DNA from 3 places in the Pseudomonas sp. P39-UII1 genome. Region 3 is predicted to be linked to each of the others. Evidence: predicted binding sites of a transcription regulator. Region 3 holds the regulator's gene; each other region holds the start of a gene.
What was found. Region 3 encodes FliA, which starts transcription of late flagellar genes. Its sites were predicted from a motif close to CTAAAGTTTNNNNNNNNNNNGCCGNTAA; they were not measured.
Positions count from the first base shown of each region.

Region 1 (4,111 bases), on a different contig from region 3:
CCAGCAAATTGGTCTGCTGGGAAATACTGGTGATCACCTCGAGGATCTGGCCGATGTTTACCGTCTTGCTGTTGAGCGTTTCGATGTGCGCGCTGGAGGTGACGATCAGGTCCGACAGGCGATTCATTGCCGCGATGTTGCGCTCCACCACCTGCTGCCCTTCTTCGGCCAGCAGGCGTGCCGAGCTGGCATGCTGCGAGGCCTGTGCGGCATTGCCGGCGATCTCCTGGGCGGCGGCGCCCAACTCGTTGATGGCGGCGGCGACGCTGTTGGTGCGGTTGGACTGCTCGTCGGAGTTGCTCATCGACGAGTTGGAGGCACTGATGACCTGCAAGGCCACTTCATTGACGCGTTCGGTGGCCGAAGACACTTCGCGGATCGAACTGTGGATGCGCTCGACGAAACGGTTGAACGCGGTGCCCAGAATGCCGAACTCGTCGTGGTTGTGAATTTTCAGGCGCTTGGTCAAGTCGCCTTCGCCTTCGGCGATGTCTTCCATGGCGCGGGTCATGGTCAGCAGCGGTTGCATGAGCACGCGGATCAGCAGGCCGAGCAGGCCAATGATGATCACCACCGCCACCACGGTGGCGATCACCGCAGAAGTGCGGAAAGTGCTGAGCATGGAGAAGGCTTTGTCTTTATCCACCGACAGGCCGATGTACCAGTTGGCCGACGGCAGGCCTTTGATCGGGGCGAAGGTCAGCAGGCGGGTTTGCCCATCGGCCTGGACTTCGGTGAGCTGGCTGGACAGTTTCGGCGTGTGCTGCGGGAACAGGTCCGACAGCGACTTCATGACCAGTGCCTGGTCCGGGTGCACCAGGACCTTGCCCTGGTCGTTGACCAGGAAGGCGTAGCCCATGCCGCCGAAATTCAGCGAGTTGATGATCTGTACCAGGCCATCCAGGGCCAGGTCGCCACCGACCACGCCAACGCTGCTGGACACCTTGCTGAGGATGCCGATGACCATCTTGTTGGTGGTCATGTCGATGTAGGGCTCGGTGAGGATGGCGCCCTGGGCGTTCATGCCGTCCTTGTACCAGGGGCGGGTGCGCGGGTCGTAGCCTTCGGGCATGGGCGAGTAGGGGCGCACGCTGAAGCCGCCATCGACCTTGCCCAGGTACACGGTCAGAAAGCTCGAGGTCAGGGCATTCTGGCCCATCAGTGTTTCGGCGTTGGCAGGTTGCTGGGCGATGTTTTGCGCCAGGTTTTCCACCAGCTTGATACGGCCTTCGAACAGGTTGCGAATGTTGGTTGAAGTGGACGCGCCCATTTCAGCCAGATAATTCTCCAGATCTTCGCGGATGGCATTACGCTGGAGATAATCGTTGTAAAGGGTGAACAGGCTGAAGGCGAGTATCACGATCAGTGATGCGGCCAAGAGAATCTTGTGGCTGAAACGAAGGCTTTTATTCATGGCGTAATCGGTTCCGCTAAGGTTTTTATCGGGCGTTCGCACGAGTACCGCTATAAAACAGTGCAACATCCCGAAAGTCCTTCCAGGGGTGTTCTGTCTTTTAAGGCGAATATCATCCAGACGTATCGGCCGACGGGTGGTCAAGCTTGAGCAGGGGATTAAAAAGATGCCGGAATCTTCGACCATAGTTGTAGGCGCTGGCCTGGATGGCCAGCCTGTCAAACAAGCCATGCGCCTGGCCAACCGCCACGGGCTGGTCGCCGGTGCTACCGGCACAGGCAAGACCGTGACCTTGCAGCACTTGGCGGAAGTGTTCAGCGACGCCGGCGTGGCGGTGTTTGCCGCCGATGTCAAAGGCGACCTGTGCGGTGTCGGTGCTGCCGGTGCGCCGCAGGGCAAGGTGGCCGAGCGGATCGCCGGTATGCCATGGCTGGGGTACAAGCCGCAGGCATACCCCTTGAGCCTGTGGGACATCGCCGGGCAAACCGGCCACCCGCTGCGCACCACGCTCAGCGAGATGGGGCCGCTGTTGCTCGGTAACCTGCTGGAGCTGACCGACAGCCAGCAGGCGGCACTTTATGCCGCGTTCAAGGTGGCTGATCGAGAAGGCCTGTTGCTGCTCGACATCAAGGACCTGAAGGCGCTGCTCGCTCACTTGAAAGACCATCCGCAGCTGTTGGGCGAAGACAGCGCGCTGATGACCACGGCCTCGACCCAGGCCTTGTTGCGCCGCCTGGCAACGCTTGAGCAGCAGGGCGCCGAGGCGCTGTTCGGCGAGCCGGCGTTGCAGCTGGAAGATTTGTTGCGGCTGGACGGCGATGGCCGCGGGCGAATCCACCTGCTCGATGCCAGCCGGCTGGTGCATGAAGCGCCGAAGGTCTACGCCACGTTCCTGTTGTGGCTGCTGGCCGAATTGTTCGAACAGCTGCCGGAGCGTGGAGATGCCGACAAACCGGTGCTGGCATTGTTCTTCGACGAGGCGCATCTGTTGTTCAACGGCACCCCCAAGGCACTGCAGGATCGCCTGGAGCAAGTGGTTCGGCTGATTCGCTCCAAGGGTGTCGGGGTGTTCTTTGTCACCCAGTCGCCAAGCGATCTGCCGGACAGCGTACTGGCCCAGTTGGGTTTGCGTATTCAGCATGGCTTGCGCGCGTTCACCGCCAAGGAGCAGAAGGCACTGCGGGCCGTGGCTGACGGTTTCCGCCCGAACCCGGCGTTCGATACGTTGGCAGTGTTGACTGAGCTTGGGATCGGTGAGGCGCTGGTTGGTACGCTCGAAGAAAAGGGCACGCCAGCGATGGTGCAGCGGGTATTGATAGCGCCGCCACAATCGCGGATCGGGCCGTTGAGTGCGGGCGAGCGCAGTGTCTTGATTGCCGGGTCTGCATTGGCGGGGCGCTACGACAAGCCGATTGATCGTGAGTCGGCCTATGAAATGCTGACCCAGCGCAAAGGTGAACCGGTCGAGCCCGTACCAGTGCCGAAGGCGGACGAAGAGAGCCTGGCCGACAAGGCCGGGGATTTTCTGCAGAGTGCGGCAGGGCAGGCGATCAAATCGGCGGTGCGCCAGGCGGCCAATCAGTTCGGGCGGCAGTTGGTGCGCGGGTTGATGGGGTCGTTGCTCGGAGGCAAGAAGCGCTAGCGTGCCTGTAGGAGCGGGCTTGCCCGCGAAGGGGCCATTACTGACACATGAAAAAGGCGCCTGCTGAAGGCGCCTTTTTCATTGCAGCAAAATCACTTAGCCAATCGCTTTCGACGCCAGCCAGAACAGGCCAGCCGCCAGGCCCATCGATGCCGGCAGGGTCAGCACCCAGGCCAACAGGATGGTTTTGACCGTGCCGCCCTGCAGGCCGCTCTTGTTGGCAACCATGGTGCCGGCCACGCCGGACGACAGCACGTGTGTGGTCGAAACCGGCAAGGCGAAGACGTTGGCCAGGCCGATGGCGCAGGCCGCTGTAATCTGCGCCGACATGCCCTGGGCATAGGTCATGCCCTGTTTGCCGATCTTCTCACCCACGGTCAGTACCACGCGCTTCCAGCCGACCATGGTACCCAGGCCCAAGGCCAGGGCTACCGCCACGATTACCCAGAACGGGGCGTACTCGGTGGTGGCAGTGAGGTCCTTGCGCAGCTTGTCGAGGTCGGCTTTTTCACGCGCGTCCAGGCCTGGCAGTTTGCCGACCTTCTTCGCGGTGTCATCCAGGCACAACAGGTAGCGACGCACTTCCACGCGTTTTTCGGCATCCAGTGCGCGGTAATCGGTCACACCCTGCAGCGAGGACTGCAGTGCGGCGATGGTTGGCTCGGTCTGCTGAGGGTTGCAGCTGAACTGCTCTGGCAGGTCGCTGGCCTGTGCCTTGCCGAGCGCCAGGAACTCGCCCAGGGTCGGGGCGTTGCGCTCGTAGAACTGGCTCAGGTGCAGGGTCGCGTCGCGGGTGCGTTCGATCTGGTAGGTGGTGCTGTTCAGGTCGAGCACGAACTTGGCCGGGACGATACCGATCAGCACCAGCATGATCAGGCCGATGCCTTTCTGGCCATCGTTGGAGCCGTGCACGAAGCTCACGCCCATCGCCGAAATGACCAGCACCAGGCGGTTCCAGAAAGGCGGGTGTTTTTTGTCGTCGAGCTTGCGACGCTGCTCTGGCGTCTTGTGCATCTTCGACAGCGGGCGCCACCATTTCAGGCCGATCAATACCA
Region 1 is NZ_JBDFPP010000011.1:147,754-151,864, reverse strand. It holds gene ABEH27_RS16005 (methyl-accepting chemotaxis protein) at 1-1,414, opposite strand, end outside; gene ABEH27_RS16000 (helicase HerA-like domain-containing protein) at 1,581-3,056, shown strand; gene ABEH27_RS15995 (inorganic phosphate transporter) at 3,153-4,111, opposite strand, start outside.
Region 1: ABEH27_RS16005 (methyl-accepting chemotaxis protein) is a predicted target of FliA. The motif match lies at 1,537-1,564, and genes of this name have one in related genera.

Region 2 (4,111 bases), on a different contig from region 3:
GCCGTCATTGAGTGCCACCACCTCGACCCCGACCGTCTGCAGGCAGCGGCTGACCTGCTTGCGCGCCACCGACGAATCGTCGACGGTCAGCACACGCAGCAGCACGGCCTTGTCCTGCGTATCGGCATCGACCACACCGGCAGATACCTGCTCCGACGACGGCGCCACCTCGGCCAGCACCTTTTCCACGTCGATGATTTCGACCATGCGGTTGTCCACTCGGGTGACTGCAGTCAGGTAGTGGTCGCGGCCGGTACCCTTGGGTGGCGGATGGATTTCTTCCCAGTTCATGTTGACGATGCGCTCGACCGAGTGCACCAGGAAGCCTTGGGTCTTGGTGTTGTACTCGGTGATGATCACGAAGCTCTTGCGCGTTTCTTCCTGCAGCCCGGGCAACCCGGTGGCCATCGACAGGTCGAGGATCGGAATGGTCGCCCCGCGAATATTGGCCACGCCACGCACCACCGGGTGTGATCTGGGCAGCACGGTCAGGTCCGGGCACTGCAGCACCTCGCGAACCTTGAACACGTTGATCCCGTAAAGCTGTGCGCCATTGAGGCGAAACAGCAGCAACTCCAGGCGATTCTGCCCCACCAGCTGTGTGCGCTGGTTGACCGAATCCATTACCCCCGCCATGCCTGACTCCTTCTTCTTTCTGCCATTTCGTAGCAACTCATGTAGCGAGTCGGCACGGGCTTTGCTTTTTTGAGCGCCATGTACACGAAAACGACAATTTTCCGACGACTGACGCACCTGCTGAGCGGCTCGCTTGCCGTGCTGTGCCTGTTGGCACCCGGCGCTCGCACCTGGGCGGACGCGGTTACCTTGCCTGAACAGCTTATCGGTGTCACCCAAGGGTTTCTTGAATTCACTGTCGAGGATTACCTGGCCACGACCCAGACTGCAGGCCGCTACGAGATCCAGGTCAACCCGCTCGACCCGCGCCTGCGCATGCCGTTGTGCAGCCAGCCGCTGGACGCCTCGCTGGAGAGCCCTGCGCAGCCTTTGGGCCGGGTGACCGTGCGGGTGCGCTGCGATGGCAGTGCGCCGTGGACGATCTTCGTGCCGGCCACCGTGCGGCTGTTCCGCGACGTGGTGGTGGTGACCCGCCCGCTCAAGCGCCAGAACATCGTCGGCGAAGGTGACGTGGCCCTGCGCGAACGCGACGTCGGCACCCTCGGCCAGGGCTTTCTCACCGACCTGGACCAGGCAGTGGGCATGAAGATGCTCCGCCCGACGGTCATCGACCAGGTGCTTACCCCGCAGCATCTGGAGCAGGCCGAGGTGGTGCAAAAGGGCGACCACGTCGTCATCATCGCCCGCAGCGGCAGCCTCAGCGTGCGCATGCCTGGCGAGGCCCTGAGCAAGGGTGGCCAGGGTGAGCAGATACGGGTGCGCAACCTGAATTCGCAACGGGTGGTAAAGGCCCGGATTACCGGCCCCGGCCAGGTCGAGGTCGCCATGTAGATTGGGCTGGCGGTTGGGAACCGCTTTTCCTAAACTGTGTCAGAACACGGGTTCGCGGGCTTGCCGACAGGCGGCTGAGCATTTGTGCCTAAAGTTTCTTTCGCAATGGCCGAAAACAAGGCAAGCGTCCAAATACCCAGGGGTTTCTGATCATGGTCATCGACTTCAGTCGTTTGAATAATTCTCCGTCCATCACGGGCGGCGTTCGCGGCAATGCCGCCCCCGGCAACGCCGACAAACCCGGCGAAACCAGTGAAGCGCCGAAAAGCGCCAGCGCCAGCGGAGAAGCGGTACACCTCAGTCAAGAGGCCCAGCAGTTGCAGAAGATCAGCGACAAGCTGCGCGATCAGCCGGTTGTCGACAGTGCCCGCGTGGCGCAGTTGAAACAGGCGATCGCAGATGGCAGCTACCAGGTCGATGCCGGCCGGGTCGCCAGCAAACTGCTCGATTTCGAAGCCCAGCGCTGACCGTTCGGCGCGCTGACTTCACGGACGCTTTAAAAGCCAAGAGTTAGCCATGCACGACATCACATTGCTGCAACTGATCGAAGACGACATCGCACCCACCCAGGAACTGCTCGACCTGCTTCAGCAGGAGGCAGTCGCCCTGCACGGCCGCGACATGGCACCGCTGGAGGGTATTCTGGCCCGCAAGCAGTCGCTGATCGTCCTGCTCGAGCAGCAAGGCATCCGCCGCAACAACCTGCTCGCCAGCCTCGGCCTCAGCGCCGACCGCGCCGGGGTGCAGGCAGTCGCAGCGCAGTCGCCCAACGGTGAAGTGATCATGCAGCAACTCAACGTGCTGACCCAGTTGATGGACGCCTGCCAGAAGGTCAACGAGACCAATGGCCGGATCATTCAGGTACAGCAGCACGTGACGGCCAACCAGATCAGAATCCTCATGGGCGGCGATTCTCCGTCGCTCTACGACAGCCGTGGCGCTACCTCGCCACTGGCCAAGCCCCGGGCGCTCAGCCAAGTGTGATTACTTCTATCAAGGCACGGAACATACTGGCAAAATGCCGTTACTTGCGTGTGCCGCTTTTGCCTGGAGATTGATAACCCGTGTTCAATGAAACCGATGCTCCGCAGCCACCAAAGGTGCTGAACACTCCTTTGGAGATCGCGGCCAACCTGCGCCAGCTACAGGACAGTCACGATCCTCTGATCATCACCTTCCATGAGCGCAGCCAGCGGTTCCAGAGCTACGTGGTGGATGTGGACCGTGACAGCCATACCCTGGCGCTGGACGAAATGATCCCGCGCGACGGCGAACGATTCATCGAGAACGGCGAACCGTTCCGCGTCGAAGGCTTCCACGATGGCGTGCGCATCGCCTGGGAATGCAACCACGAACTGAAGATCACCGAGGTCGACGGCCACCGCTCGTACCGCGGTGCAATGCCTGAAGAGATGACCTACCACCAGCGCCGCAATGCGTTCCGCGCCGCGCTGAAACTGTCGCAACTGGTCGATGTGATCCTCGACGGCGCCCACCTCAAGGGCAATGGCGCCCTGCGTGGCAAGCTGCTGGACATCTCTGCCACCGGCTGCAAGCTGCGTTTCGACGGCAATGTCGAAGACCGCCTGCAACTGGGCCAGGTGTACGAGCGCTTCAAGGCCGGCAACCCCCTGGGCCTGGTCGACACCATGGTCGAGTTGCGCCACCTGCACCACGAAGAACGCATCAACACGACCTTTGCCGGCGTGCGCTTCCATAACCTTAATGGCCAGGCGCAGCGCAAGATCGAGAGCTTCGTGTACCAGTTGCAGCGTGAAGCGCGGCGCTTCGACAAAGACGATTATTGATTGCCTGTCGAATGCGCAAATGCCACCCATTGGGTGGCATTTTTGTTTTCGATGTGCCTGAACCGGCCTCTTCGCGGGGCAAGCCCGCTCCCACAGTGCTACCAATGGCTTGGGGCCTGTAGGGTATCTGTGGGAGCGGGCTTGCCCCGCGAAAGCGCCGGTACAGACGACACAAGGCTCAAACCGACTTGCTGATCTCATCCCCCTCCGGAGCCTCAGCCACAGGCTCTGCTTTTTCTTCCACTTCGGTATCCTCAGCCGCCACCGGCGCCTGCATCACATCCTGCACGGTCTGCTCATCCACGCGCGGGTCGAGCGCCGCCGACAATGGCGAACCCGCCGCCGGCATCGCCACGTGGCCCAGCGGTGCGTCCTGCACCTGGTGCAAGCCGGTGACCGCTTTCGGGCGGATCCGCCACACCAGCACCAGCGCGAAGAACACGAAGAAGGCATAGAGCATCTGGGAACCCAGCACCTTCATCAGCACCCCCGCCGCCAGCGGCCCGATGCACGCCCCCACGCCATAAGTGACCAGCAACATCGCAGTCAGCGAGACGCGCCGCTCGCTTTCCACATGGTCGTTGGAAAAAGCGACCGCCAGCGGATACAGGCAGAACTGCAGGAGCGAGATCAAAAAGCCGATGCCGAAGAGCAATTCCAGCGGCACGTTGGGGAGAATCGCCAGTGGCGCCGCCGCCAGCGCCAGCCCCACCGCCACACTGCGGATCAGTACCGCCCGGTCGTAGCGGTCGGACAACCAGCCCAACGGCCACTGCACCAGCAAACCGGCAAAGATGCAGCTACCCATGAACAGACCGATCTGCTCGGTGGACAGC
Region 2 is NZ_JBDFPP010000015.1:81,095-85,205, reverse strand. It holds gene ABEH27_RS19000 (chemotaxis protein CheV) at 1-636, opposite strand, end outside; gene flgA (flagellar basal body P-ring formation chaperone FlgA) at 715-1,467, shown strand; gene flgM (flagellar biosynthesis anti-sigma factor FlgM) at 1,620-1,934, shown strand; gene ABEH27_RS18985 (flagellar protein FlgN) at 1,984-2,451, shown strand; gene ABEH27_RS18980 (flagellar regulator YcgR PilZN domain-containing protein) at 2,532-3,275, shown strand; gene ABEH27_RS18975 (MFS transporter) at 3,454-4,111, opposite strand, start outside.
Region 2: flgM (flagellar biosynthesis anti-sigma factor FlgM) is a predicted target of FliA. The motif match lies at 1,556-1,583, and genes of this name have one in related genera.

Region 3 (4,111 bases):
GCTGTTCGAATTCGGTATCGGTAATATCCGCCTCGGCGGCAGGCTCCGCCTGCACAGGTGCAGCCTCCACCACCGGCGCAGCGGCCTGGGCACTGCCCGGCTCAGCGAGCCGCGCCAGGGCTGCCAGCAACTCGGGCGTGGCCGGGGTCACTTCGCTGCGTTCGCGCACCTGGCCGAACATGCTGTTGACCGTGTCCAGTGCTTCGAGCACCACGTCCATCAGTTCAGCGTCAACCCGGCGCTCACCCTTGCGCAGGATGTCGAATACGTTCTCGGCGATATGGCAGCACTCCACCAGCTCGTTGAGCTGGAGGAAGCCGGCGCCCCCTTTTACAGTGTGGAAACCGCGAAAAATGGCATTGAGCAGGTCGGCATCGTCGGGCCGGCTTTCCAGCTCGACCAGTTGCTCGGACAGTTGCTCAAGTATTTCGCCGGCTTCTACCAGGAAATCCTGAAGGATTTCTTCATCGGCGCCGAAGCTCATCAAAGGTGCTCCTTAAAAACCCAGGCTGGACAGCAGATCATCGACATCGTCCTGACCGGACACGACGTCTTCACGCTTATCGGCATGAATCTGCGGACCTTCACCCCGAGCCGGATATTTTTCTTGATCTTTTTCAGCACGCAGCTGTTGGTGGTCATGTTCGATACCGGCAAAACGGTCGACCTGACTGGCCATCAGCACGAGCTTGAGCAGATTGCTTTCGACTTCGGTCACCAGCGCAGTCACGCGCTTGATCACCTGCCCGGTCAGGTCCTGATAGTCCTGGGCGAGCAGAATGTCATTAAGGTGGCCAGCGACCTTGCGGTTACCTTCGGCGCTGTGCGTCAGGAAACTGTCGACGCGTTTGACCAGCTCACGGAATTCCGGCGCGGCGACCTCGCGGCGCATGAAGCGCTGCCAGTCGACGCTCAGGCTCTGCGCCTCAACGGCCAGGTCTCCCAGCACAGGCGTGCTTTCCTCCACCAGGTCCATGGTGCGGTTGGCAGCCCCTTCGGTGAGCTTGACCACATAGGACAAACGCTCGGTGGCGTCGGTAATCTGCGAAACTTCCTCGGCCTGCGGCATGTGCGGGTCGATCTGGAAGCTGACGATCGCGCTGTGCAGCTCGCGGGTCAGCTTGCCGACTTCCTGGTACAGGCCACGGTCGCGGGTCTGGTTGAGCTGATGAATCAGCTGCACCGCCTCGCCGAACCGTCCCCGCTCCAGGCTTTCGACCAACTCCTGGGCATGCTTCTTCAGGGTCGATTCGAACTCCCCCAAAGACGTTTGTGTTGATTCCATGGCGCCCCCTGACCGGACTCAGCCGTTGACGCGTTCGAAGATCTTCTCGATCTTTTCTTTGAGCACCTGAGCGGTGAACGGCTTGACCACGTAACCATTCACCCCGGCCTGGGCCGCTTCGATGATCTGGTCGCGCTTGGCTTCGGCAGTCACCATCAGCACTGGCATGGCCTTCAGGCGCTCGTCCGCGCGCACCTTGCGCAGCAGGTCGATGCCGGACATGCCAGGCATGTTCCAGTCGGTCACCAGGAAGTCGTAATGCCCGGCCTGCAGCATCGGCAGCGCCGTGGTGCCGTCATCGGCTTCGTCGGTATTGGTGAAGCCCAGATCACGCAGCAGGTTCTTGATGATCCGCCGCATCGTCGAAAAGTCGTCAACGATGAGGATTTTCATGTCTTTGTTCAATTAGACCTCCAAGCAGTCTCAAACGCGCTCGGCCCCGAGCGCGCATTCAATCAATTCGGTACAACGTGAAAACGACTGCAACGACCCCGGGCTCAGCGCGCCCGCCATTCCCCCAGGCGGCTGCGCAGGCGCGCGGCGCACTGGCTGTGCAGCTGGCTGACACGCGACTCGCTGACGCCCAGGACCTCACCGATTTCCTTGAGGTTCAGCTCTTCGTCGTAGTACAGCGCCAGGACCAGCCGCTCCCGCTCGGGCAGGTTGGCGATGGCATCGGTCAGGGCAGCCTGGAAGCGCTCGTCTTCCAGGTCGCGCGACGGCTCGACCTGGCCACTGGCGCCGTCCTCGTGCAACCCTTCATGCTCGCCGTCCTGCAACAGGTCGTCGAAACTGAACAGGCGGCTACCCAAGGTATCGTTCAAAATCCCGTAGTAATCATCGAGACTCAACTGGAGTTCGGCAGCAACTTCATGATCTTTAGCGTCGCGGCCGGTTCTGGATTCCACGGCGCGCATCGCGTCGCTGACCATGCGGGTGTTGCGGTGCACCGAACGCGGTGCCCAATCACCCTTGCGCACCTCATCGAGCATCGCCCCGCGGATGCGGATACCGGCGTAGGTCTCGAAGCTGGCGCCCTTGCTGGCGTCGTACTTGTTGGCGACTTCCAGCAAACCGATCATGCCGGCCTGGATCAGGTCTTCGACCTGCACGTTGGCCGGCAAACGCGCCAGCAGGTGATAGGCAATGCGCTTGACCAGCGGGGCGTAGCGTTCGATCAGTTCGTACTGGGCGTCCTTGGACGCCTTGCTGTACATCTTGAAACCGCTCGCACTCATAGCACTGGCCCTGCACTGGTGGGTTGCACCAGGCGCTCGACGAAGAACTCCAGGTGCCCGCGCGGGTTGGCCGGCAATGGCCAGCTATCGACCTTCTGCGCAATCGCCTTGAAGGCCAGCGCGCACTTGGAACGCGGGAACGCCTCATAGACTGCCCGCTGCTTCTGCACCGCCTTGCGCACGCACTCGTCGTACGGCACGGCGCCGACATACTGCAGGGCGACGTCAAGGAAACGGTCGGTGACCTTGGTCAACTTGGCGAACAGGTTGCGCCCTTCCTGCGGGCTTTGCGCCATGTTGGCCAGCACGCGGAAACGGTTCATTCCATAGTCGCGGTTGAGCAGTTTGATCAACGCGTAGGCGTCGGTGATCGAGGTCGGCTCGTCACACACCACCAGCAGCACTTCCTGCGCCGCGCGGACGAAGCTGACCACCGAATCGCCAATGCCTGCCGCGGTGTCGATCACCAGCACATCAAGGTTGTCGCCGACTTCGCTGAATGCCTGGATCAGCCCGGCATGCTGGGCCGGGGCCAGGTGCACCATGCTCTGGGTGCCGGAGGCGGCCGGCACGATGCGCACACCGCCCGGCCCCTGCAACAGCACATCGCGAAGCTCGCAGCGCCCTTCGATGACATCGGCCAGGGTGCGTTTCGGGGTCAGGCCCAGCAACACGTCGACATTGGCCAGGCCCAGGTCAGCGTCCAGCAGCATGACCCGGCGGCCGAGCTCAGCCAGCGCCAGGGACAGGTTCACTGAAACGTTAGTCTTGCCGACGCCACCTTTACCACCGGTTACGGCGATCACCTGTACGGGATGCATGCTACCCATGTTCGTTGTTTACCTTGTCTCGCTTGGACCCAAGCCACACGAGGGGGATTACTGCAGCCCCCTTGGTGTAGGTATTTTGCAAACGCTTCATCATCAACCCGCTCGTCGTGGGTTGTGATAGAGATCAGCGAACATATCGGCCATGGCCTCTTCGCTGGGCTCGTCCTGCAACTGCACATTCACCGCCCGCGTCACCAACTGGTGCGCCCGCGGCAGGTGAAGGTCGTCAGGAATGCGCGGGCCATCGGTGAGATAGGCCACGGGCAGTTCATGACTGATGGCCAGGCTCAGCACATCGCCGAGGCTTGCCGTTTCATCAAGTTTACTCAGGATGCAACCGGCCAGGCCGCAGCGTTTGTAGCTGTGGTAGGCCGCGGTCAGCACCTGTTTCTGGCTGGTGGTGGCCAGCACGAGGTAGTTCTTCGAGGCAATGCCTCGGCTGGCCAGGCTTTCCAGTTGCATGCGCAGGGCCGGGTCGCTGGCCTGAAGGCCTGCGGTATCGATCAGCACCACGCGCTTGCGCAGCAGCGGCTCGAGCGCCTGGGCCAGCGACTGGCCCGGGTCGACATAGGTCACCGGCACATTGAGGATGCGGCCCAGGGTCTTGAGCTGTTCCTGCGCGCCGATGCGGAAGCTGTCCATGCTCACCAGGGCCAGGTTCTGCGGGCCATACTTGAGCACATAACGCGCCGCCAGCTTGGCCAGTGTGGTGGTCTTGCCCATGCCGGCGGGGCCGACCATGGCGATCACACCACCCT
Region 3 is NZ_JBDFPP010000008.1:138,674-142,784, reverse strand. It holds gene ABEH27_RS13150 (chemotaxis protein CheA) at 1-484, opposite strand, end outside; gene ABEH27_RS13145 (protein phosphatase CheZ) at 497-1,285, opposite strand; gene ABEH27_RS13140 (chemotaxis response regulator CheY) at 1,304-1,678, opposite strand; gene fliA (RNA polymerase sigma factor FliA) at 1,783-2,523, opposite strand; gene fleN (flagellar synthesis regulator FleN) at 2,520-3,353, opposite strand; gene flhF (flagellar biosynthesis protein FlhF) at 3,447-4,111, opposite strand, start outside.